Regions from separate parts of the Enterobacter sp. UPMP2061 genome, predicted to be linked through region 2. Evidence: predicted binding sites of a transcription regulator. Region 2 holds the regulator's gene; each other region holds the start of a gene.
The links. The regulator LexA, encoded in region 2, represses DNA repair genes until DNA is damaged. The targets are predictions, from matches to a motif close to TNCTGTATGTACATACAGNA.

Region 1 (7,024 bases), on a different contig from region 2:
CTTCTTGGAGATGTCGCGACGCTCTTTGGACAGCTCAGCGTTTTTGATGATGTAGTCATCAACGCGATCTTCATAATCGCTCTTCATGCTGGCGATGATGCCCTGAATAGCTTCAACGCTCATGCCAGGCTTGATGTAGTCGCTCAGGTTGTCCAGCAGCAGGACACGTTTCTGGTTGTCACGGATCTTCTTCTCTACGTCCTGGATTTCGCGCTGTAGCTTGTTTTTGCGGCGGAACAGGCGGACGAACTCCAGAACATCCTGGAACGAAGGCTTGGTAGTTTCCATTTTTATACCCCTGATAATGTGAGATTCGGATTCTTTAAAGCAACCGTTTTAACAGACAGCGGCTGCGAATGACAATGAGTATATCGTTTAAAACCATCATAACCCTAATTGTTGCTGAATCGAAGCAGCAGGCATCACATACGCTTTTTATTTGCGCAGCGCCCGGCAAATCAGCTGCGATAACAACTCCAGCTGTCGCGCCAGCTCCATACTCAGCCAGACATAGCCATGGATGGGCGTTTCCGCCACATTGTCGCCCTGGCGCTCATTCATCAGCTGTTTGAGCTCGGCGACGATTTCGTTCAGCCGCTCGCTGTTCGCCCGTATCGGCTGTGGGTTACCTTCATATAGCGCATGGGCGATGGTCAGCAGGGTTTGTTGCGTCATCTGCTGCGTCTCTTTCAGCGTATGCGCGTTGAGCATCAGAAGATGGCTGGGGCGTGAGGCCCAGTGGGCATTGATTTGCAGTTCAAGCATACAGACCAGATTACGGCTGACCGTCTGAATAGCTTCAAAAATGGCTTTCTGGATATGGGTTTCTTTGCTTGCCGGGGTAATCAACCCGCGCATTTTGACCACATCATTGAGGATTTTTTGCAGGTGCTTTTCCAGCCGCGGGCGCTCAATCAGATTCGGCGAAAACCCGGCCTGGTAGACCCGGTTAAATGCCGTGACGTAGTTTGCCATCTGAATGCGCCAGTGCAGGAAGGCGCGCTGCGGCCAGATGCCGGTAAACAGCATGGCGAGCAACGAGCCAAGGATCACGTCCCCGCTTCGCCACAATGCGGTGGTCATATCGCCCGCCGGTGCGCCGACCACAACCGCGAGCGTAATGCCAATCAGCAGCGCCTGATACGGTTTCTTGCCGAGGGCCAGCCATCCACAAAGAAACATCGCCACCGCGCACCACAGCAACATGACCGGAAACGAAATCAGCTCCAGCTTCAGGGCGATAAGCCCAAGCGCTGAGCCTAAAACGGTGCCGCCTATGCGTTCGAAAGCGCGCGGGACCACGTTCCCCCAGAATGAGATCGGCCCCATCACCACCACCAGCGTGATCAGCGGCCACGTCCCTTCCGGGATATCCAGCAGACGAACCAGTACGAAGGTCAACACAAACGCCAGCGCAATGCGGCAACCGTGCACCACGCGATAATGTTTGTATAACCGAATTTCAAAAGGGGTTAATGACTTGTCGGGGCGCACACCCGTCTCCAGCTCTACGGCAAACCACAATTGTACTGTGTTTTCAGCCGGATGGATCGCGCCCGGCTGAAAAACCCTGCATTCCGCAGGATTATCCCACTTTGTGCTCTACCGGTACAAACATCTCAATATCCCAGTAGCCGTCAGCATTGCCATCGTTAAGATAACGTTCGAAGCAGGGTTTTGCCGCGATCTGGAATTTGTTGTCTTCCAGCAGGGAGTTGAAGAACTGATACCATGGAGTGGCGAAATCATGATTTTCGACGCGCGCGGCGGCAATCGCATACTCTCCGGCAGCAATTTCGGTCATCATCACCCCTTCGCTGTTCTCAGGGATAGTGAAATCGTCCGTTACCGTTACGGCGGTAACGCAGCGGAGCTTTTCTGCCGGCACGTCATCCGGATTGTCATAATAAACGGCCACCCACTCCTGCGGCTGAATATGACGCCCGTCTACCCACATGACCAGCTGTTCAAATCCCTGCTTGACCGTCTTTTCCCACGGCCCCACGAGATGAAAGCCAGCGATCGTACGTTTCTGTTGCTGCCTGATGCTGTAGTCCATGCTGCCTCCGTTTATTACTGTATATATATACACTGTAAAGCAGAATCGAGATTATCGGCAAACCAGGAGTGTTTATTATGTGAGCAGACTCGCAACACTGCCAGTCTGCCCAAAAAGGTCAGAGTTTATGATGCAGATAATCGCCGAGGCGGGAGAAAAGGCCGCCCTTTTCAACGCTTTCCAGCGTAACCAATGGCCAGTGCGCTACCACCTTGTCACGATCGTACAGCTGGATCTCCCCTACCCGCTGATGCGCGGCGATCGGCGCTTCCAGCTCTTTTTTATCCATCACGTATTTCGCCTTGATGTTTGGCACTTCCGATTTGGGTAATGCCAGCCAGAAGTCCTGATCCGTGCCCAGCGCGATCTGCTCTTTATCGCCGTACCAGATGCGCTCGGTTCCCACTTTTTTACCGTTATGCAGGATCTGCACCGTATCAAAATTTTGCTGTCCCCAGTGCAGCAGCTTGCGCGCCTGATCTTCACGTCCTTTCGGGCTGTCAGCCCCCATCACCACCGCAATCAGTCGACGCTGACCGTCCACCGCGGAGGCAATCAGGTTAAAGCCCGCGCCCGAGGTGTGACCCGTTTTCAGGCCATCCACGTTCATGGTCTTATCCCACAGCAGGCCGTTGCGGTTCTGCTGGGTGATGCCGTTCCAGGTCAGGCTCTTTTCGCTGTACATGTGATAGAACTCAGGCTCGCCGTGAATGATGGCCCGAGAAAGCACGGCGAGATCGTAAGCGGAGCTGTGCTGGCCCGGTGCATCCAGCCCGTGTACGGTTTCGAAGTGGGTATCGCGCAGGTTCAGTTTTTCAACGTAGTCATTCATCATCCTGACGAACTGCGGCTGACCGCCCGCCACGTGATCCGCCAGCGCCACGCAGGCGTCATTGCCGGAATCAACAATCAGGCCGCGGCTGAGATCGCGCACGGAAACCCGATCGCCCTCCTTCAGAAACATCAGCGACGAACCGTCAAAGACCGGATTGCCTTTTGCCCATGCGTCACGTCCGACCGTCACAATGTCATCGGGGCTGATGCGGTGGCTATCAATGGCACGATCGACAACGTACCCCGTCATCAGTTTGGTCAGGCTCGCCGGATTACGCTGCTGATGTTCGTTGCCCGCCGTTAAGATTTGACCCGTGGTGTAATCCATCAATACCCAGGAGCCAGCCTGGATGGCAGGCGGCTGAGGTGAAAAATCCAGCGGCTCGGCAGCCAGCGCGGATGAAATACTCGAAGCGAGTAAAGAAACAGCAATAAACAGACGGCGTTTCAACGGTATATCCTCAGGTCAGTAAAAATCGATGACCTTTTTACGGGAGTTCTGATGTCGTTACCTGCCTTAATTGCAAAAAAATGTGACAGCACGCAGATTTTTTCGGAACAAATCTCGCAAATTTCTTGCCTGACGGTGCTTTTTATTCGGACTGCTCACCCCAATCGTTTACCATAGAGACGTCAATTTTTAACAGGATGAGATTACTGGTGTCTGACTCTGCCGCGCGCCCGACTTTTTTGTTCCACGATTACGAAACCTTTGGCACCCATCCGGCGCTGGACCGACCGGCGCAGTTTGCGGCTATCCGAACCGATGACGAATTTAACGTCATCGGCGAACCCGAGGTGTTTTACTGTAAGCCCGCCGATGACTATCTGCCGCAGCCGGGCGCGGTAATGGTGACGGGCATCACGCCTCAGGAAGCGCGGGATAAAGGCGTTAGCGAAGCAGAATTTGCCCGTCGCATCCACGACCTGTTCACGGTGCCCAATACCTGCGTGGTGGGTTACAACAACATCCGTTTTGACGATGAAGTGACGCGCAATATCTTCTACCGCAACTTCTACGATCCGTATGCCTGGAGCTGGCAGAACCGTAATTCACGCTGGGATTTGCTGGATATCATGCGCGCCTGCTATGCGCTGCGCCCGGAGGGGATTAACTGGCCGGAGAACGACGACGGCTTGCCGAGCTTCAGGCTCGAGCACCTGACGCGGGCCAACGGCATTGAGCACAGCAACGCCCACGACGCGATGGCAGACGTTTACGCGACCATCGCTATGGCGAAACTTGTAAAAACCGCGCAGCCGCGCCTGTTTGAGTATCTGTTGAGCCATCGCAGCAAGCAAAAGCTGATGACGCTAATTGACGTGCCGCAGATGAAACCGCTGGTGCATATTTCAGGGATGTTCGGTGCGTGGCGCGGGAATACAAGCTGGGTGGCGCCGCTTGCCTGGCATCCGGACAACCGTAACGCCGTCATCATGGTGGATCTCGCCGGAGATATCTCCCCGCTGCTTGAGCTCGACAGCGACACCTTACGTGAACGGCTCTATACGCCGAAAGAGGCGCTGGGTGACCTGCCAGCCGTACCGGTAAAACTGGTGCACATCAATAAGTGCCCGGTGCTGGCGCAGGCCAACACGCTGCGCCCGGAAGACGCCGACCGGCTGGGGATTAACCGTCAGCACTGCCTCGATAACCTGAAAGTGCTGCGCGACAACCCGCATGTGCGCGAGAAAGTCGTCGCCATTTTTGCCGAAGCAGAGCCGTTCGTGCCGTCTGAGAATGTGGATGCGCAGCTTTATAACGGCTTCTTCAGCGACGCCGATCGCGCGGCGATGAATATCGTGCTGCAAACCGACCCGCGTAACCTGCCCGCGCTGGATATCACCTTCGCAGATAAGCGCATTGAGAAGCTGATGTTTAATTATCGCGCGCGCAACTATCCCGGCACGCTGGATGAAGCAGAGCAGGAACGCTGGTTACAGCATCGGCGCAACGTGTTTACGCCGGAGTTTCTTAATAGCTACGCCCAGGAGCTGGAGATGCTTTACGGTCAGTATGAAGGGAATGCTGAGAAGCAGGCGCTGCTGAAAGCGCTGTTCCAGTATGCGCAAGAAATTGTCTGAGTAGCGGGTACAAAAAAGCCGGAGGCGATGTCTCCGGCTTTTTTTTGCCGGGTGGCGCTAACGCTTACCCGGCCTACGAAACTGTAGGTCGGGTTGAGCATAGCCGTCACCCGACACAGTCTTACGCGACGTCTTCGTACTGAGGAACCGGGTTGCGGAAGCTTCTGGTCACGCAAGCCAGGTAAATCAGACCGATTGCACCCCAGATCAGACCCAGAACCATTGAGCTCTCTTCCAGGTTGATCCAAAGGGCGCCCACCGTCAGGGCACCACACACTGGCAGCACCAGATAGTTGATGTGGTCCTTCAGCGTCTTGTTGCGCTTCTCACGGATCCAGAACTGCGAAATCACGGAGAGGTTAACGAAGGTGAACGCCACCAGCGCACCAAAGTTAATCAGCGCCGTGGCCGTTACCAGGTCGAATTTAATCGCCAGCAGGGCAATAGCGCCCACCAGCAGCACGTTCCACGCCGGGGTACGCCATTTAGGATGCACGTAACCGAAGAAGCGGGTTGGGAACACACCGTCACGGCCCATCACGTACATCAGACGAGAAACGCCCGCGTGCGCAGCCATACCGGAAGCCAGTACGGTGACGCTGGAGAAGATCAGCACGCCCCACTGGAAGGTTTTACCCGCCACGTACAGCATAATTTCAGGCTGTGATGCATCCGGATCTTTAAAGCGAGAGATATCCGGGAAGTACAGCTGTAAGAAGTAAGACGCACCAATGAAGATCAGGCCGCCAATCAGCGCGGTCAGGAAAATCGCTTTCGGGATCACGCGCTCAGCGTCTTTGGTCTCTTCAGACAGAGAAGAGATACCGTCGAAGCCCAGGAACGAGAAGCACAGGATAGTCGCACCGGTGATCATCGGCACTACGTGCGCGCCTTCAGACCAGAACGGACGGGTGCTGGTCAGCGTACCTGCGCCTTCACCGTGGGAAACGCCGTAGATGATCAGCCCAACGATAACCGCAACAATTCCCATCTGAAGGATCACAATCAGGGTGTTGAAGTTAGCCACGGTCTTGATGCTGCGCAGGTTAGAGATGGTCATAAAGGCCACCAGCGCCACAACGAAGATCCACGACGGCACGGAAGGCACCAGCGCTTCGAAGTAAATTTTTGCCAGCAGAATGTTGATCATCGGCATGAACAGGTAGTCCAGCAGTGATGACCAGCCCACCATAAAGCCAACCGCCGGGCTAATGGATTTCTGAGCATAGGTGTACGCAGAGCCTGCGGACGGGAAACGGCGAACCAGTTTACCGTAGCTCAGCGCTGTAAAGAGGATGGCGACCAGCGCAAAGGCGTACGCCGTTGCAACGTGACCGTCAGTAAGGCCTGATACGATACCGAATGTATCGAACAGCGTCATCGGTTGCATATAGGCAAGGCCCATCATAACAACCGGAATCAACGTAAGCGTTTTACGTAATTCCACGCGAGAGGTGTTTGGAGTTGCGTTATGCGACATAGTTATTCTCCTTTACGGTGATAACCGCCACGTAAGCGAAAAATTGCCCCATTTCTTTCTTCCTCAGCGACAACAACTGTCGGATTTTAGTAAATATCTATCCGGTACGAAGCCCGGCCTCTTGGTTTTTAGTTTCGTTTCGTACATGCAAAAAAAAATAACCGACGCCTTTTATATCGTCGATTATTCATTTGTTTGCAGCGGCGGCATTTTGCCCTATTCCAGATACAAAAGGCAATACATTGAGAAACCTGCCCATAAATTAATTTTACTAACTGATTGATTTCCCATCATCTGCCTGAGCGTAAACTGTGGCGATAGCACTATTTGCTAAAATTTCGTCTCGCCACCAGGCGCTGGCAAGCCCGGCGGTCTGTTCATTCCAGCCTACCCATACCGATTCGTTACTGCTTTGCGCTAAAACTTGTTTTTCCACCAGCGCTCCGCTGTCAATAAACCGCTGCGCTAAATAACGGGGAAGGTAACCGCACCCCAGGCCGCTTATTTGCAGCTCCAGTTTGGTTTTAAAATCAAAAACGGTGATGGCCTCCTGCTCATCCAGCAGC
Region 2 (7,024 bases):
GCAGCTCTTTCGCGTAGGTGCCCACTTCCATCACGTGTTCATAACCGATGTAAATAGGCACCAGCGTGATAGGACGCGTACCGCCACGCAGCATGGCCTGAATGGTCATCGACAGCGTGCCGGTCTTCGGATCGAGCAGACGACCGGTACGCGAGCGACCGCCTTCAACAAAGTACTCCACGGAATAACCGCGGCTGAACAGCTCGCCCAGATACTCCCTGAAGACGGTGGAGTAAAGCTTGTTACCCTTGAAGGTACGACGAATAAAGAACGCACCCAGACGGCGGAAAATCGGGCCTGCTGGCCAGAAGTTCAGGTTGATACCGGCAGCAATATGCGGCGGCACCAGACCCTGGTGATAGAGCACGTAAGAGAGCAACAGGTAGTCCATGTGGCTGCGGTGGCAGGGCACATAGACAATCTCGTGGCCGTCGTGCGCTAACTGACGTACGCGCTCGGCGTTGTGGACGTTAATCCCCTGATAGAGGCGGTTCCACGTGAAGCCAAGGATACGGTCAGAGAGGCGAATCATCTCGTAGGAGAAATTCGCGGCGATCTCTTCCATCAGCGCTATCGCGTTCTGCTGCGCTTTCTCGTGCGAAATTTTCTTGCTGCGCGCTTCGTCTTCTACGGCACGGGCAATCGCTTTGGAAGCCAGCAGCTTGTTGAACAGATCCTGACGTGCCGGGAGACGTGGTCCAACGGCCGCCAGACGCTGACGTGCAAAGTGCATACGCGCAACGCGCGCCAGCTTTTGCGCAATGATTTTGTCAGTGCCGTGTTCATCCGCCATGCGGCGCAGTGAAACGGAAGGTGAGAAGCGGACAAAGCTGTCGCGTCCCAGCCAGGAGACGGCGAAGAACTTCTGAATGCCGTTGAGCATACGCAGCGGCGGGTTCTCTTCCCCTTTTTCGCGCCCCGGACGACGGCCAAACATCACCGACACCGGCACCATCTGCACGTCCAGATCGGGGTTGCTGCGGTGCAGATCGAGGTAATCATGGAACAGCTTAATGGACTCTTCTTTCGGCGTGTAATAGGTGAACACGCGCGGCCCGCCATGGATGAACACGTAGCGCGGCAGCAGCGTACCGTCGACTTCCAGCGGTTCAAGCGGGTCAGGTAAATCGTGCGCCAGACATTGAGCGCGAAGCGTCAGCAGGTCTGCCTTCGAGTTATAAGGCAAAACGTACATAATAGGGCGCGACGTATCGAGCCCTAATTCCAGCGCAGGTTCTGCTGGGATAGACTTACTTTTTACCAGGACGCTTAATGGTAAATTAAGTAATTTGTAGTAAATTCGTGGCCAGCCGGACATAAACGATGTAAAGCCTCTGGTTAATAATGCAATTGCGGCGCAAGGATAACAGAAAGCGCGCAAAATTTCTGTTGTTACCCGTCATACTTCAGGTTGCAGCAAAACGCGCTGCGGCTTTAGTTACAGACGCTATTTATCATAAAAGGTTCTTTTAATGGCCAATAATACCACTGGGTTAACTCGAATCATTAAAGCTGCCGGTTATTCATGGAAAGGTTTCCGCGCGGCATGGGTTAATGAAGCCGCTTTCCGCCAGGAAGCGGTTGCCGCAATCGTTGCCGTTGTCATCGCCTGCTTCCTTGATGTTGATGCTATCACCCGCGTACTGCTCATCGGATCTGTCCTTCTGGTGATGATAGTGGAAATTCTGAATAGCGCTATTGAGGCCGTAGTTGATCGAATCGGGTCGGAATTCCATGAACTGTCTGGCCGGGCGAAAGACATGGGTTCCGCTGCCGTACTGCTGGCGATTATCACTGCGGCGATCACCTGGGTCACGCTGCTTTGGTCGCATTTCCGATGAGCCTCGAGGAATAATTAAGTCCCTGGTTTTTTGTGCAGTTTTTGGTTCCAAAATCGCCTTTGACTGTATATACTCACAGCATAACTGTATATACACCCAGGGGGCGGTATGAAAGCGTTAACGACCAGGCAGCAAGAGGTGTTTGATCTCATTCGGGATCATATCGGCCAGACGGGTATGCCACCCACGCGTGCAGAAATTGCGCAGCGTCTGGGCTTCCGTTCTCCTAATGCTGCCGAAGAGCACCTTAAAGCGCTGGCGCGTAAGGGCGTGATTGAGATTGTTTCCGGCGCCTCACGCGGCATTCGTCTGCTTGTGGAAGAAGAGAGCGGTATTCCACTGGTGGGCCGCGTTGCCGCAGGTGAACCTCTGCTGGCGCAGCAGCACATCGAAGGGCACTATCAGGTTGACCCAGGCATGTTCAAGCCGAGCGCCGATTTCCTGCTGCGCGTTAGCGGAATGTCCATGAAAGATATCGGTATTCTGGATGGCGATCTGCTGGCGGTACACAAAACGCAGGATGTGCGTAACGGGCAAGTCGTGGTGGCGCGCATTGATGATGAAGTGACGGTTAAGCGCCTGAAAAAACAAGGCAATACCGTGCAGCTTCTGCCTGAAAACAATGAATTCTCCCCGATTGTGGTAGATCTCCGCGAGCAGAGCTTCTCTATTGAAGGGCTGGCGGTCGGCGTTATCCGCAACGGTGAATGGCTGTAATCTCTTCCTGACAGGCTGTAGTTCCTCTACAGCCTGGCCTGTTTTCTGATTCCGGTAATTTCCATGGCATTGCTAACTTCTGCCGATAAGGCGTTGTGGCGTCTTGCGCTACCGATGATTTTTTCCAATATTACCGTTCCTCTGCTGGGGCTGGTGGATACGGCGGTTATCGGGCATCTCGATTCGCCGATTTATCTTGGCGGCGTCGCGATCGGCGCAACGGCGACCAGCTTCCTCTTTATGCTGCTGCTTTTTCTGCGCATGAGTACGACAGGCCTGACGGCCCAGGCGTATGGTGCAAAAGATCCCCTGCGTCTGGCGCGTGCGCTGGTTCAGCCGCTCATTCTGGCATTCGGTGCCGGCGCGTTAATCGTTCTGTTGCGTACGCCGCTGATTGATCTTGCGCTCCATATTGTAGGCGGCAGCGATGCCGTACTGGAACAGGCCCGGCGGTTCCTCGAAATTCGCTGGCTCAGCGCGCCCGCTTCACTGGCAAACCTGGTCCTGCTGGGCTGGCTGCTGGGCGTGCAGTACGCCCGCGCGCCGGTGATCCTGCTGGTGGTGGGCAACCTGCTTAACATTGTGCTCGATCTCTGGCTGGTGATGGGGCTGCACATGAACGTCCGGGGCGCGGCGCTGGCCACGGCGATTGCCGAGTACGGTACGCTGCTGATCGGTTTGGGGATGGTCTGGCGCGTGCTGGCGATGCGCGGTATCACCCTGGATCTGCTGAAATCGGCCTGGCGCGGCAACATTCGAAAGCTGCTGGCGCTTAATCGCGACATCATGCTCCGTTCGCTTCTGCTGCAACTCTGCTTTGGTGCATTAACCGTTTTTGGTGCGCGTCTTGGGCCTGAGATCGTTGCCGTCAACGCAGTGCTTATGACATTACTGACCTTTACCGCTTACGCGCTGGATGGTTTTGCTTACGCCGTGGAGGCGCATTCAGGGCAGGCCTATGGCGCGCGTGAAAGCGGCCAGTTACGTGAGATCTGGCGTGCTGCCTGTCGTCAGGCGGGCCTGGTAGCGCTGGTCTTTGCACTGGTGTACGCCTGTTTTGGTGGGCATATTGTCGCGCTACTCACCTCGTTGCCCGCGCTACGTGAGCTGGCCGATCGCTACATCCTCTGGCAGGTAGTATTACCGGTGGTGGGCGTGTGGTGCTATTTGCTGGACGGCATGTTTATTGGTGCGACGCGAGGGGCGGAGATGCGCAACAGCATGGCCGTGGCGGCGGCGGGGTTCGGCCTGACGCTGCTGACCCTGCCGTATCTCGGTAATCATGGTCTGTGGCTGGCGCTGGCGGTGTTTCTCTCACTGCGTGGCCTTTCGCTGGCCGTTATCTGGCATCGTCACTGGCGAAACAATACCTGGTTTCCAGCCCCGCACGATATATCGTAACGGTTAAAGATTCCGAATATAAAAACAACTGCCGAATCCTTAACTACAATAATAATCACGTCCAGCAGAAAAGAACGTAGCGGGCGATACTCATAGACGCTGAACACGAGGACACGATTATGAATAAAGACGAAATCGGCGGCAACTGGAAGCAATTCAAAGGTAAAGCGAAAGAACAGTGGGGTAAGCTGACAGATGACGATATGACCGTCATTGAAGGTAAGCGCGATCAGCTGGTAGGTAAAATCCAGGAGCGCTACGGTTACGAAAAAGATCAGGCGGAAAACGAAGTCAAAGACTGGGAAACCCGTAACGACTACCGCTGGTAACCGGCACTATCCCCAAGGGCGGCCCTGAGCCGCCTTTTTCTTTGGCTTTAACGCGGCTTTTTCTTCACCAGGATAGAGTGATCGTGCTGACAGACATCCTGATGACGGCATGACTCCACCTCCACGCAGGCAGAACATAAGCCGTGGGCTTCAATCACGTTATGGCGCAGCGCAAAGCCCATTCTGGCTGCCAGCGTATGCATAATATCTTCCACACCTTCCGCACCCTCTTCCTTCACCACACCGCAGCGATCGCAGATAAACATGGCGGACGTGTGAGTTGGCTGGTCAAAAAGATGGCACAGCACATAGCTGTTTGTTGATTCCACTTTATGCACAAACCCTTGCTCCAGCAGAAAATCCAGCGCCCGATAAACGGTCGGCGGTTTTGCCTGCGGCTCGCTTTCACGCAGCAGATCGAGCAGATCGTAGGCGCTGATGGCGCCCTGTTGCAGGCTCATCAGACGCAGTACCTCAAGGCGCTGCGGGGTCAGGCGCACATTGCGTTGCGCGCACAGCTTTTCAGCTTGCGCTAACAGCTCTTTTGTGGACTTGTCCATCGGGCACCTCGGATGTGGTAAGGGGTGAAAACCTTCACTTTATCATGTTCTGCTAAAAACACCGAGATCCCCCAGGCTGTGCTATACCTGACGCATCGCAAATCGGGAGATCGCAAAATGAAAAGACCTGACTGTATTCGGCACTGGCGGGACGTGGAAGGCGCCGATGACGCAACGTATCCTGACAGCAACGAACGTTTTTCTATTGGCGCGCCGCTGGCCCGCAGGCTGGGTCTCGGCCGCATTGGTATTCACCATGAACGGCTGCCACCCGGACGCCGTACGTCTTATCCGCATGCGGAAAGCGACGAAGAGGAGTTTGTTTACGTTCTGGAGGGTTACCCTGAGGCCTGGATCAATGGCTATTTATGGAAGCTCGAACCCGGAGACAGCGTGGGATTTCCTGCCGGGACGGGCGTGTGTCACACCTTTATCAACAATACCGATGAAGAGGTGCGCCTGCTGGTGGTGGGTGAGGCCAATAAAAAACATAACCGCATCTACTATCCGCTCAATCCGGTGTATGCCGCGACGCGCGAAGACCGCTGGGTCGACCATCCGCCTCAGTTTTTTGGGCCGCACGATGGAAAACCTGGGCGAAAATAATTTCCTCTTCTATAAATATTGATGGTCGTCACATATTACAACAGGCCGGGATGGAATTTAACTTAAGGAAATAGCGGGTCTTTTTGCACTTATTCACAGCAATAGTTCGTTCCTGTTTGGGTGATAACAGACAGGGTTAACTAATAACAAACTATTTACGAGCACACTGTGAAAAAACATTTTAAATTTTCGATGGTTAGCATCGCTGTCTCCTTTTTTATGGCAAATCAGGCGGGAGCAGCCAATACCTGGACGGAAGCGCGTAGCGACGCAATGGGCGGAACGGGTGTCGCGGCAGGGAGCTATGGCAGCGGGGCGTTAATCAACCCCGCGTTACTGGCAAAATCTAAGCCAGAGGATGATGTGACGGTCATTTTGCCGTCCGTTGGCGTGCAGGTGACCGATGAAGACAATCTTCAGGACGAGATTGATACCATTAACGACAAAATCAATCATTACAAGGATGTGGTTGATAGTCTGACCCCCATTGAAGTTATCACCAATCCATTAGGTTCGATCAATCAGTTCCAGGGCGCAGCGAAAGATCTCGCTGATGAACTGGACTACCTGAAAGGCAAGACCGCACACGCCACCGCAGGGGCGGGGATTGCCGTCAGTATCCCTAACGATGTTCTTTCCGTGGCCTTTATGGCAAAAGGCTATGCCCATGGCCGGGTCAGCTCTTCAATCGATCAGCAGGACATTGATTATCTGCGCGGTATACAACGAAGCGATGCGGTGGCTGCCGGTGTGGCGCTGGATGCCGCGCTAAACGGTACCGATCAGATCACCAAAAACCTTAACTCTACGGCGTCTGGTCGGGCGGCGATTGTGTCCGACTACGGTATTGCGGTGGCCCGTCAGTTCGATCTTGGCGGCGTTCCGGTTTCCGTTGGCGTCACGCCAAAGCTGCAAAAAACCTGGCTCTATAACTACACCACGTCAATCTACGATTACGACAGTAATAAGTGGAACGACAGCCGCTATCGTACCGACGACACTGGCTTCAACGTCGATGCCGGTATTGCTGCTGATTTCGGTGAAAACTGGACGGTCGGCGTGAGCGGGCAAAACCTGATGTCGCGCGATATCGATACCAAAGATATCCGCATCCGCAACGGGCGCACGGGAGAGGTGGTGAGTTATAAAGACACTTATCAGATCCGTCCGCTGGTCACTGCCGGGGCCGCCTGGCACAACGATCTGGTCACGCTGACCGCAGACGGCGATCTGACCGAAACCAAGGGCTTTAAAAGCGAAGACACCTCCCAGTACGTTGGCGTCGGTGCCGAAGTCACGCCACTGAGCTGGCTGGCAGTACGCGCCGGTTATCGTGCGGATATGAAAGGGAACGACAGCAACGTCTTTACCGGCGGTGTCGGTTTCGCGCCGTTCAACTCCGTCCATGTTGACCTGATGGGGCTTTATGGCGAAGACGAGACCTGGGGCGCAGGGGCACAGTTGAGCATGACGTTCTAAAGTACACCGGAGGCGCTGCGCCTCCGGCTTTTCTTTGTGCTATAGTAGCGCCCCTTTTCCACCAGATGCTTAAAAATTCGCCATGTCGTCA
Region 3 (7,024 bases), on a different contig from region 2:
CCCCTGCGCGGCAACAAGCGCGGCGTAATCGCCTTGTTCAACAATGTGTCCGTTTTCCATCACCCAGATCTGATCCCAGTCGGCAATACCTTCCAGCTGGTGAGTCACCATCATGGTGGTTTGCTGGCGTGAGGCTGCGTTAAGCGCATCCATCACGCGCTGCTCGCTGTGAGCGTCCAGGCTGGCCGCAGGTTCGTCCAGCAGCATTAGCGAAGAGGGATTCAGCAGCGCACGGGCGACCGCGACGCGCTGTGCCTGGCCAACTGACAGCCCGGCAGACTGATCGCCAATGACGGTATCGACACCCTGCGCAAGCAGCGGCAGAAACTCGCTGACCCAGGCGCGGTCGAGGACCGATTGCAGCTCATCTTCACGCGCATCCGGGCGTGCCAGCAGCACATTCTCGCGCAGCGTCGGAGCTGGCAGCTGAGGGTTTTGCCCCACCCAACTCAGCTGTTTACGCCAGGCATCAGGATCGAGCTCGCGCAGCTCCGTTTTATTGATACGCAGCGATCCGGTGTACGCCATAAAACCTGACAGCGCATTCAACAATGAGCTTTTACCTGAGCCGCTGGTACCCACCAGCACCACACGTTGCCCGGCAGGCAGGGTAAAGTTCAGCGGACCGGCCAGCACTTTGCCTTCAGGCGACAGAACAGAAAAATCCTGTGCTTCAATGGTCACCGGATCGTTCGTGTTCAGCGTTACCTCACCACGCTCTGGATTCGCCAGCGGCGTTTCCATGAAGGTTTTCAGGCTGTCGGCAGCACCCACCGCCTGCGCTTTGGCATGGTAAAAGGTGCCGAGATCGCGAAGCGGCTGGAAAAATTCCGGGGCCAGGATCAGCGCCAGGAACCCGGCGGAAAGCGTGACCGCCGTACCGTAGTGGCCAAAGTCCAGCGCGCCGAGGTAGGAGAAGCCAAAGTAAACCGCCACCAGCGCAATCGACAGGGAGGTGAAAAATTCGAGCACGCCAGAAGAGAGAAAGGCCATGCGCAACACTTCCATGGTGCGCTGACGGAAATCCTGCGACGCCAGGCGAATGTTTTCGGTTTCCGCTTCACCACGACCGAAGATCCGCAGGGTTTCCATTCCGCGCAGACGGTCCAGGAAATGACCGCTCAACCGACCCAACGCCAGGAAGTTACGACGGTTAGCATCTGCCGCGCCCATGCCGACCATCGCCATAAACAGCGGGATGAGCGGGGCGGTGCCTAGCAGGATCAACGCCGCCACCCAGTTAACAGGGAAGATGGCGATAACAATCATCAGGGGCACAAACACCGCCAGCGCCATCTGGGGAAGATAACGCGCGTAGTAATCGTGCATATCGTCGATTTGCTCAAGGATCAGCGTCGCCCAGCTGCCGGCTGGCTTACCCTGGATCCACGCAGGCCCGGCTTCCGAAAGCCGATCGAGCACCTTGCGGCGAATCTCATAGCGGATGTGCTGCCCGGCGTGGAACCCAACCCGCTCGCGCAGCCAGACCACCCACGCACGCAGAACGAAAACCAGCACCAGAACGATAAACGGCAACAGCAGCGCTTCGCGCGGGATGTTCTCCATGATCATATGGTTGAGAATGCGGGCCAGCAGCCATGCCTGGGCAACAATCAACAGACCGCTGATGAATCCCAGAACGCGGGAAATCATAAGCCAGCGGCGGGACAGAACGCTTTGCTGTTTCAGCCAGCGGGTTAACTCTTGTTGACGGGTTTTTTCCATTGCGTACTTTGCAGGTGACGTTATAAGAAATTAGACCTCTGCATGTTACACGCGAGCAAAAATAAAGGCGACCAGTGGCCGCCTTTATTTACGTTTGTTACTGACTTGTAAAGATTATTTGCCTTGTTCAGCCAGCCCGTCCAGGTAGCGTTCTGCGTCCAGCGCGGCCATACAACCGGTGCCCGCAGAGGTGATCGCCTGACGATAAATATGGTCCATCACGTCGCCAGCTGCGAAGACACCCGGAACGCTGGTCTGGGTGGCGTTGCCGTGAATGCCAGACTGCACTTTGATGTAGCCGTTCTCCAGCTCCAGCTGGCCTTCAAAGATAGCCGTGTTCGGGCTGTGACCGATTGCCACAAACAGGCCCGCCACTTCCAGCGTTTCGACGTTATCGGTGTTCTGGGTATCACGGATACGCAGTCCCGCCACGCCCATCTGATCGCCAGTCACTTCTTCCAGCGTACGGTTGGTATGCAGCACAATGTTGCCGCTCGCCACTTTGTCCATCAGGCGTTTAATCAGGATCTTCTCCGCGCGGAAGGTGTCGCGACGGTGAATCAGGTGTACTTCTGAGGCAATATTTGCCAGATACAGCGCTTCTTCCACTGCGGTGTTACCGCCGCCGATCACGGCGACTTTCTGGTTGCGATAGAAGAAACCGTCGCAGGTCGCGCAGGCAGATACGCCTCGGCCTTTGAACGCTTCTTCAGATGGCAGACCAAGGTAACGGGCAGAGGCGCCTGTGGCGATGATCAGCGCATCGCAGGTGTATTCGCCGCTGTCACCCGTCAGGCGGAACGGACGGTTCTGCAAATCCACTTTATTGATGTGGTCGAACAGGATTTCGGTTTCGAATTTGGCGGCATGCTCGTGCATGCGCTCCATCAGCAGCGGCCCGGTCAGGTCGTTCGGGTCGCCAGGCCAGTTTTCCACTTCCGTGGTGGTGGTCAGCTGACCGCCTTTTTCCATCCCGGTGATCAGTACCGGTTGCAGGTTAGCGCGTGCAGCATAGACCGCTGCGGTATATCCCGCAGGTCCAGAACCAAGGATTAGCAGCTTACTGTGTTTGGTCGTGCCCATGAGATCCCCATTGTTGTTGGCAGGCAATGGGCTGGATTGTAGGGAATTTGTTGCCGTAAAAAAAGAGCAGGAGAGTTTTGCTTTCGATATATGCAATAGACGCGCCCTATGGGTCAGAGGCGGTCACATCACTTCTGCTACTGAAAACCGCGCGTTTATAAGGCAATAAAATGAGGATTAATACCCCTCCGTAATGAATATCCGGCATGTTGTACTAAAAATCGATGTTTTGCTTTGACAATCCCCTGCGCTTTTGCGAAAACATTCAAGGAAGAAAAAAAGACGCACGAACTGCATGCCGCATAGACATGCACGGAAATGCCATTTTTACCGGGTCAGTGAAATCTACGCATGGTGTGGACAGACGCCATACGTGATGTCTGTGACTGCTTTCGGGCAACGGTCTTCTTACCGCAGAACCCGAATCTACATCGCGTCTAATACATAACCAGGCGATGTGATGAATAACGGGTCCAGGCTCTGAACAGTGATGTGCACAGGGTCCAGGCAGGAGTAGGGAAGGAATACAGAGAGACAATAATAATGGTAGATAGCAAGAAGCGCCCTGGCAAAGATCTCGACCGTATCGATCGTAACATTCTTAATGAATTGCAAAAGGATGGGCGTATTTCCAACGTCGAGCTTTCAAAACGTGTGGGACTTTCCCCGACGCCGTGCCTTGAGCGTGTGCGTCGACTGGAAAGACAGGGTTTTATTCAGGGCTATACGGCTCTGCTGAACCCGCATTATCTGGATGCCTCACTTCTGGTATTTGTTGAGATTACTCTGAATCGTGGTGCACCAGATGTGTTTGAGCAATTTAACGCCGCTGTACAAAAACTTGAAGAAATTCAAGAGTGTCATCTGGTTTCCGGTGATTTTGACTACCTGTTGAAAACCCGTGTGCCTGATATGTCCGCCTACCGTAAGCTGCTGGGTGAAACCCTGCTGCGTCTGCCAGGCGTGAACGACACCCGTACTTATGTGGTGATGGAAGAGGTCAAACAGAGCAATCGTCTGGTTATTAAGACGCGCTAACACGGAACAGGTGCAAAATCAGTGTAGTTTGATTACACTCCTGTTAATCCATACAGCAACAGTGCCGGGGAGTCCCGGCGCTGTTGTCCGTTTTAGCACACAGGCAGGACATGCCTGATACCTGGAGAGCCTTTCTTGAGCCAGGAATACACTGAAGACAAAGAAGTCACATTATCTAAGCTAAGCAGCGGACGTCGTCTCCTTGAGGCGTTACTGATTGTTATTGCCCTTTTTGCCGTCTGGCTGATGGCTGCCTTACTCAGTTTCAACCCCTCAGATCCCAGCTGGTCGCAAACCGCATGGCATGAGCCTATCCATAATTTAGGCGGCGTTCCCGGTGCCTGGCTTGCGGACACGCTCTTCTTCATTTTCGGTGTGATGGCCTATACCCTTCCCGTCATCATTATTGGCGGATGCTGGTTTGCCTGGCGTCATCGACAGAACGATGACTACATCGATTATTTTGCCGTTTCGCTGCGCCTGATTGGCGCCCTGGCGCTGATCCTCACCTCCTGCGGACTGGCGGCGATCAACGCCGATGACATCTGGTACTTCGCCTCAGGCGGGGTGATTGGCAGCCTGTTGAGCTCCGCGCTGCAACCGATGCTTCACAGCAGCGGCGGCACGCTGGCGCTGCTTTGTATCTGGGCAGCGGGCCTGACGCTGTTTACCGGCTGGTCCTGGGTGAGCATTGCCGAAAAAATCGGCAGCTTTATTCTGACTCTGCTGACGTTTGCCAGCAATCGCACCCGTCGTGACGATACGTGGGTCGATGAAGATGAATATGAAGATGAGTACGAAGAGGAAGACGAGGCACCTGTGCAGCGTCGTGAATCCCGCCGTGCCCGTATTCTGCGCGGTGCTCTGGCGCGCCGCCAGCGCGTTGCTGAAAAATTCGCTAACCCGTTAGGCCGTAAAACGGATGCCGCGCTTTTCTCCGGCAAACGTATGGATGAAGAGGAGCAGATTGAGTATCGCGGCGCGGCCGTCGATCCTGATGATGTTTTGTTCTCTGGTCATCGAGCTACGCCGGGTGAGTATGACGAATACGATCCGCTGTTGCATGGTCATTCCGTGACTGAACCGGTAGCCGCTGCTGCTGCCGCAACGACGGCTGCGCAGGCCCATGTTGCGCCTGTTGAAGCCGTGATGCCGTCCTCGCCTGTTCCTGCACCGGAGTCCGCGATCCAGCAACCGCAGGTGGACTGGCAGACTGCGCCAGGTGTCCATACGCCTGAACCGACCATTGCGCCGGAGCCTGAAAGCTATATTCCTGTGCAGCAGGAACAGTGGCAGCAACCGTATCAGCCGCCTGAGCCTGCCAGCGAGCCGCAACAGCCGTATCAGGCTTATACGCCCGAACCTGCTGAACCTGAACAGCCATACGTTGCGCCGGTGTCTGAACCCGAAGTGGTGGAGGAAGCGAAGCCATCCCGTCCGCCATTGTACTATTTTGAAGAGGTGGAAGAGCGCCGTGCCCGAGAGCGCGAGCAGCTTGCCGCCTGGTATCAGCCCGTGCCTGAGCCGGTGCAGGAGCCTGTTGTAAAAGCGCCTTCTGCGAGCGTTGCACCTGTAGACCCAGCGCCAGCCGTTGCGTCGGGAGCGGAAACCGTGAAGCAGGCAACGGCAGCCGCTGCCGCGTCCGCTCCGCTATTCAGCCCGGCAACCGACGGTGCGCCGCGTCCTCAGGTAAAAGAGGGCATTGGTCCACAATTGCCGCGCCCTAATCGCGTGCGCGTACCGACGCGCCGGGAGCTGGCCTCTTATGGCATTAAACTGCCTTCCCAGCGTATGGCGGAAGAAAAAGCCCGTGAGTCCGACTACGAAGATGATGCCGACGAACTGCATCAGGATGAGCTGGCGCGTCAGTTTGCCGCCCAGCAGACTCAACGCTACGGGAATGAGTACCAACACGATGTTCATTCTCAGCAGGATGAAGATGATGCTGCCGAAGCGGAATTAGCGCGTCAGTTTGCGGCCACGCAACAGCAACGTTATTCCGGTGAGCAGCCTTCGGGGGCAAACCCGTTCTCGCTCTCGGATTTTGAATTTTCTCCGATGAAAGATCTGGTGGATGACGGTCCGAGCGAACCGCTGTTCACGCCGAGCGTGATGCCAGAAGCGGAACCGGTGCGCCAGGCGCCAGCGCCGCAGGCTTATGCGCAGCCGCATACACCGCCGGCCCAACCGCCGCAGCCGCAGTTCCAGCAGCCAGCACCACAGCCGCAGGAAAGCCTGATTCACCCGCTGCTGATGCGTAACGGAGACAGCCGTCCGCTGCAACGACCAAGTACGCCGTTGCCGTCGCTGGATCTGTTAACGCCGCCGCCAGCGGAAGTCGAACCGGTGGATACTTTTGCTCTTGAGCAGATGGCCCGTCTGGTGGAAGCACGTCTGGCTGACTTCCGTATTAAAGCGGACGTGGTGAACTACTCCCCTGGCCCGGTGATCACCCGTTTCGAACTGAACCTGGCGCCAGGCGTAAAAGCGGCGCGTATTTCTAACCTGTCCCGTGACCTGGCGCGTTCTCTGTCGACCGTGGCGGTACGCGTGGTGGAAGTGATCCCAGGTAAGCCTTACGTTGGCCTTGAGCTGCCAAACAAGAAACGCCAGACCGTTTATCTGCGTGAAGTTCTGGATAACACCAAATTCCGTGACAACCCGTCCCCTCTGACCGTGGTGTTGGGTAAAGATATCGCTGGCGATCCGGTGGTTGCCGATCTCGCGAAGATGCCGCACCTGCTGGTTGCGGGTACCACCGGCTCCGGTAAATCGGTCGGGGTGAACGCCATGATCCTCAGTATGCTCTACAAAGCGCAGCCTGAAGATGTGCGTTTCATCATGATCGACCCGAAAATGCTTGAACTGTCCGTCTACGAAGGCATTCCGCATCTGTTAACGGAAGTGGTGACCGACATGAAGGACGCCGCCAACGCATTGCGCTGGAGCGTCAATGAAATGGAGCGTCGCTACAAGCTGATGTCTGCGCTGGGCGTGCGTAACCTGGCCGGTTATAACGAGAAAATCGCTGAGGCGGCACGTATGGGCCGTCCGATTCCGGACCCATACTGGAAGCCGGGTGACAGCATGGATGCCCAGCATCCGGTGCTGGAAAAACTGCCTTACATCGTGGTGCTGGTGGATGAGTTCGCCGACCTGATGATGACCGTTGGCAAGA

Region 1: a site for LexA is predicted at 2,075-2,094, ahead of sbmC (DNA gyrase inhibitor SbmC). Genes of this name have one in related genera too.
Region 3: a site for LexA is predicted at 3,885-3,904, ahead of ACWKXX_RS03180 (DNA translocase FtsK 4TM domain-containing protein). Genes of this name have one in related genera too.

What each region holds. Positions count from the first base shown of each region.
Region 1 is NZ_JBSKJP010000002.1:529,580-536,603, reverse strand. It holds gene ACWKXX_RS08050 (DUF496 family protein) at 1-288, opposite strand, end outside; gene ACWKXX_RS08045 (FUSC family protein) at 436-1,494, opposite strand; gene sbmC (DNA gyrase inhibitor SbmC) at 1,586-2,059, opposite strand; gene dacD (serine-type D-Ala-D-Ala carboxypeptidase DacD) at 2,178-3,350, opposite strand; gene sbcB (exodeoxyribonuclease I) at 3,542-4,978, shown strand; gene ACWKXX_RS08025 (APC family permease) at 5,100-6,458, opposite strand; gene yoeI (membrane protein YoeI) at 6,448-6,510, opposite strand; gene ACWKXX_RS08015 (LysR substrate-binding domain-containing protein) at 6,730-7,024, opposite strand, start outside.
Region 2 is NZ_JBSKJP010000013.1:69,766-76,789, reverse strand. It holds gene plsB (glycerol-3-phosphate 1-O-acyltransferase PlsB) at 1-1,318, opposite strand, end outside; gene ACWKXX_RS19405 (diacylglycerol kinase) at 1,473-1,841, shown strand; gene lexA (transcriptional repressor LexA) at 1,950-2,558, shown strand; gene dinF (MATE family efflux transporter DinF) at 2,622-3,959, shown strand; gene ACWKXX_RS19390 (CsbD family protein) at 4,079-4,288, shown strand; gene zur (zinc uptake transcriptional repressor Zur) at 4,336-4,848, opposite strand; gene ACWKXX_RS19380 (cupin domain-containing protein) at 4,966-5,454, shown strand; gene traF (conjugal transfer protein TraF) at 5,647-6,933, shown strand; gene dusA (tRNA dihydrouridine(20/20a) synthase DusA) at 7,016-7,024, shown strand, end outside.
Region 3 is NZ_JBSKJP010000001.1:667,410-674,433, forward strand. It holds gene cydD (heme ABC transporter permease/ATP-binding protein CydD) at 1-1,725, opposite strand, end outside; gene trxB (thioredoxin-disulfide reductase) at 1,840-2,808, opposite strand; gene lrp (leucine-responsive transcriptional regulator Lrp) at 3,352-3,846, shown strand; gene ACWKXX_RS03180 (DNA translocase FtsK 4TM domain-containing protein) at 3,982-7,024, shown strand, end outside.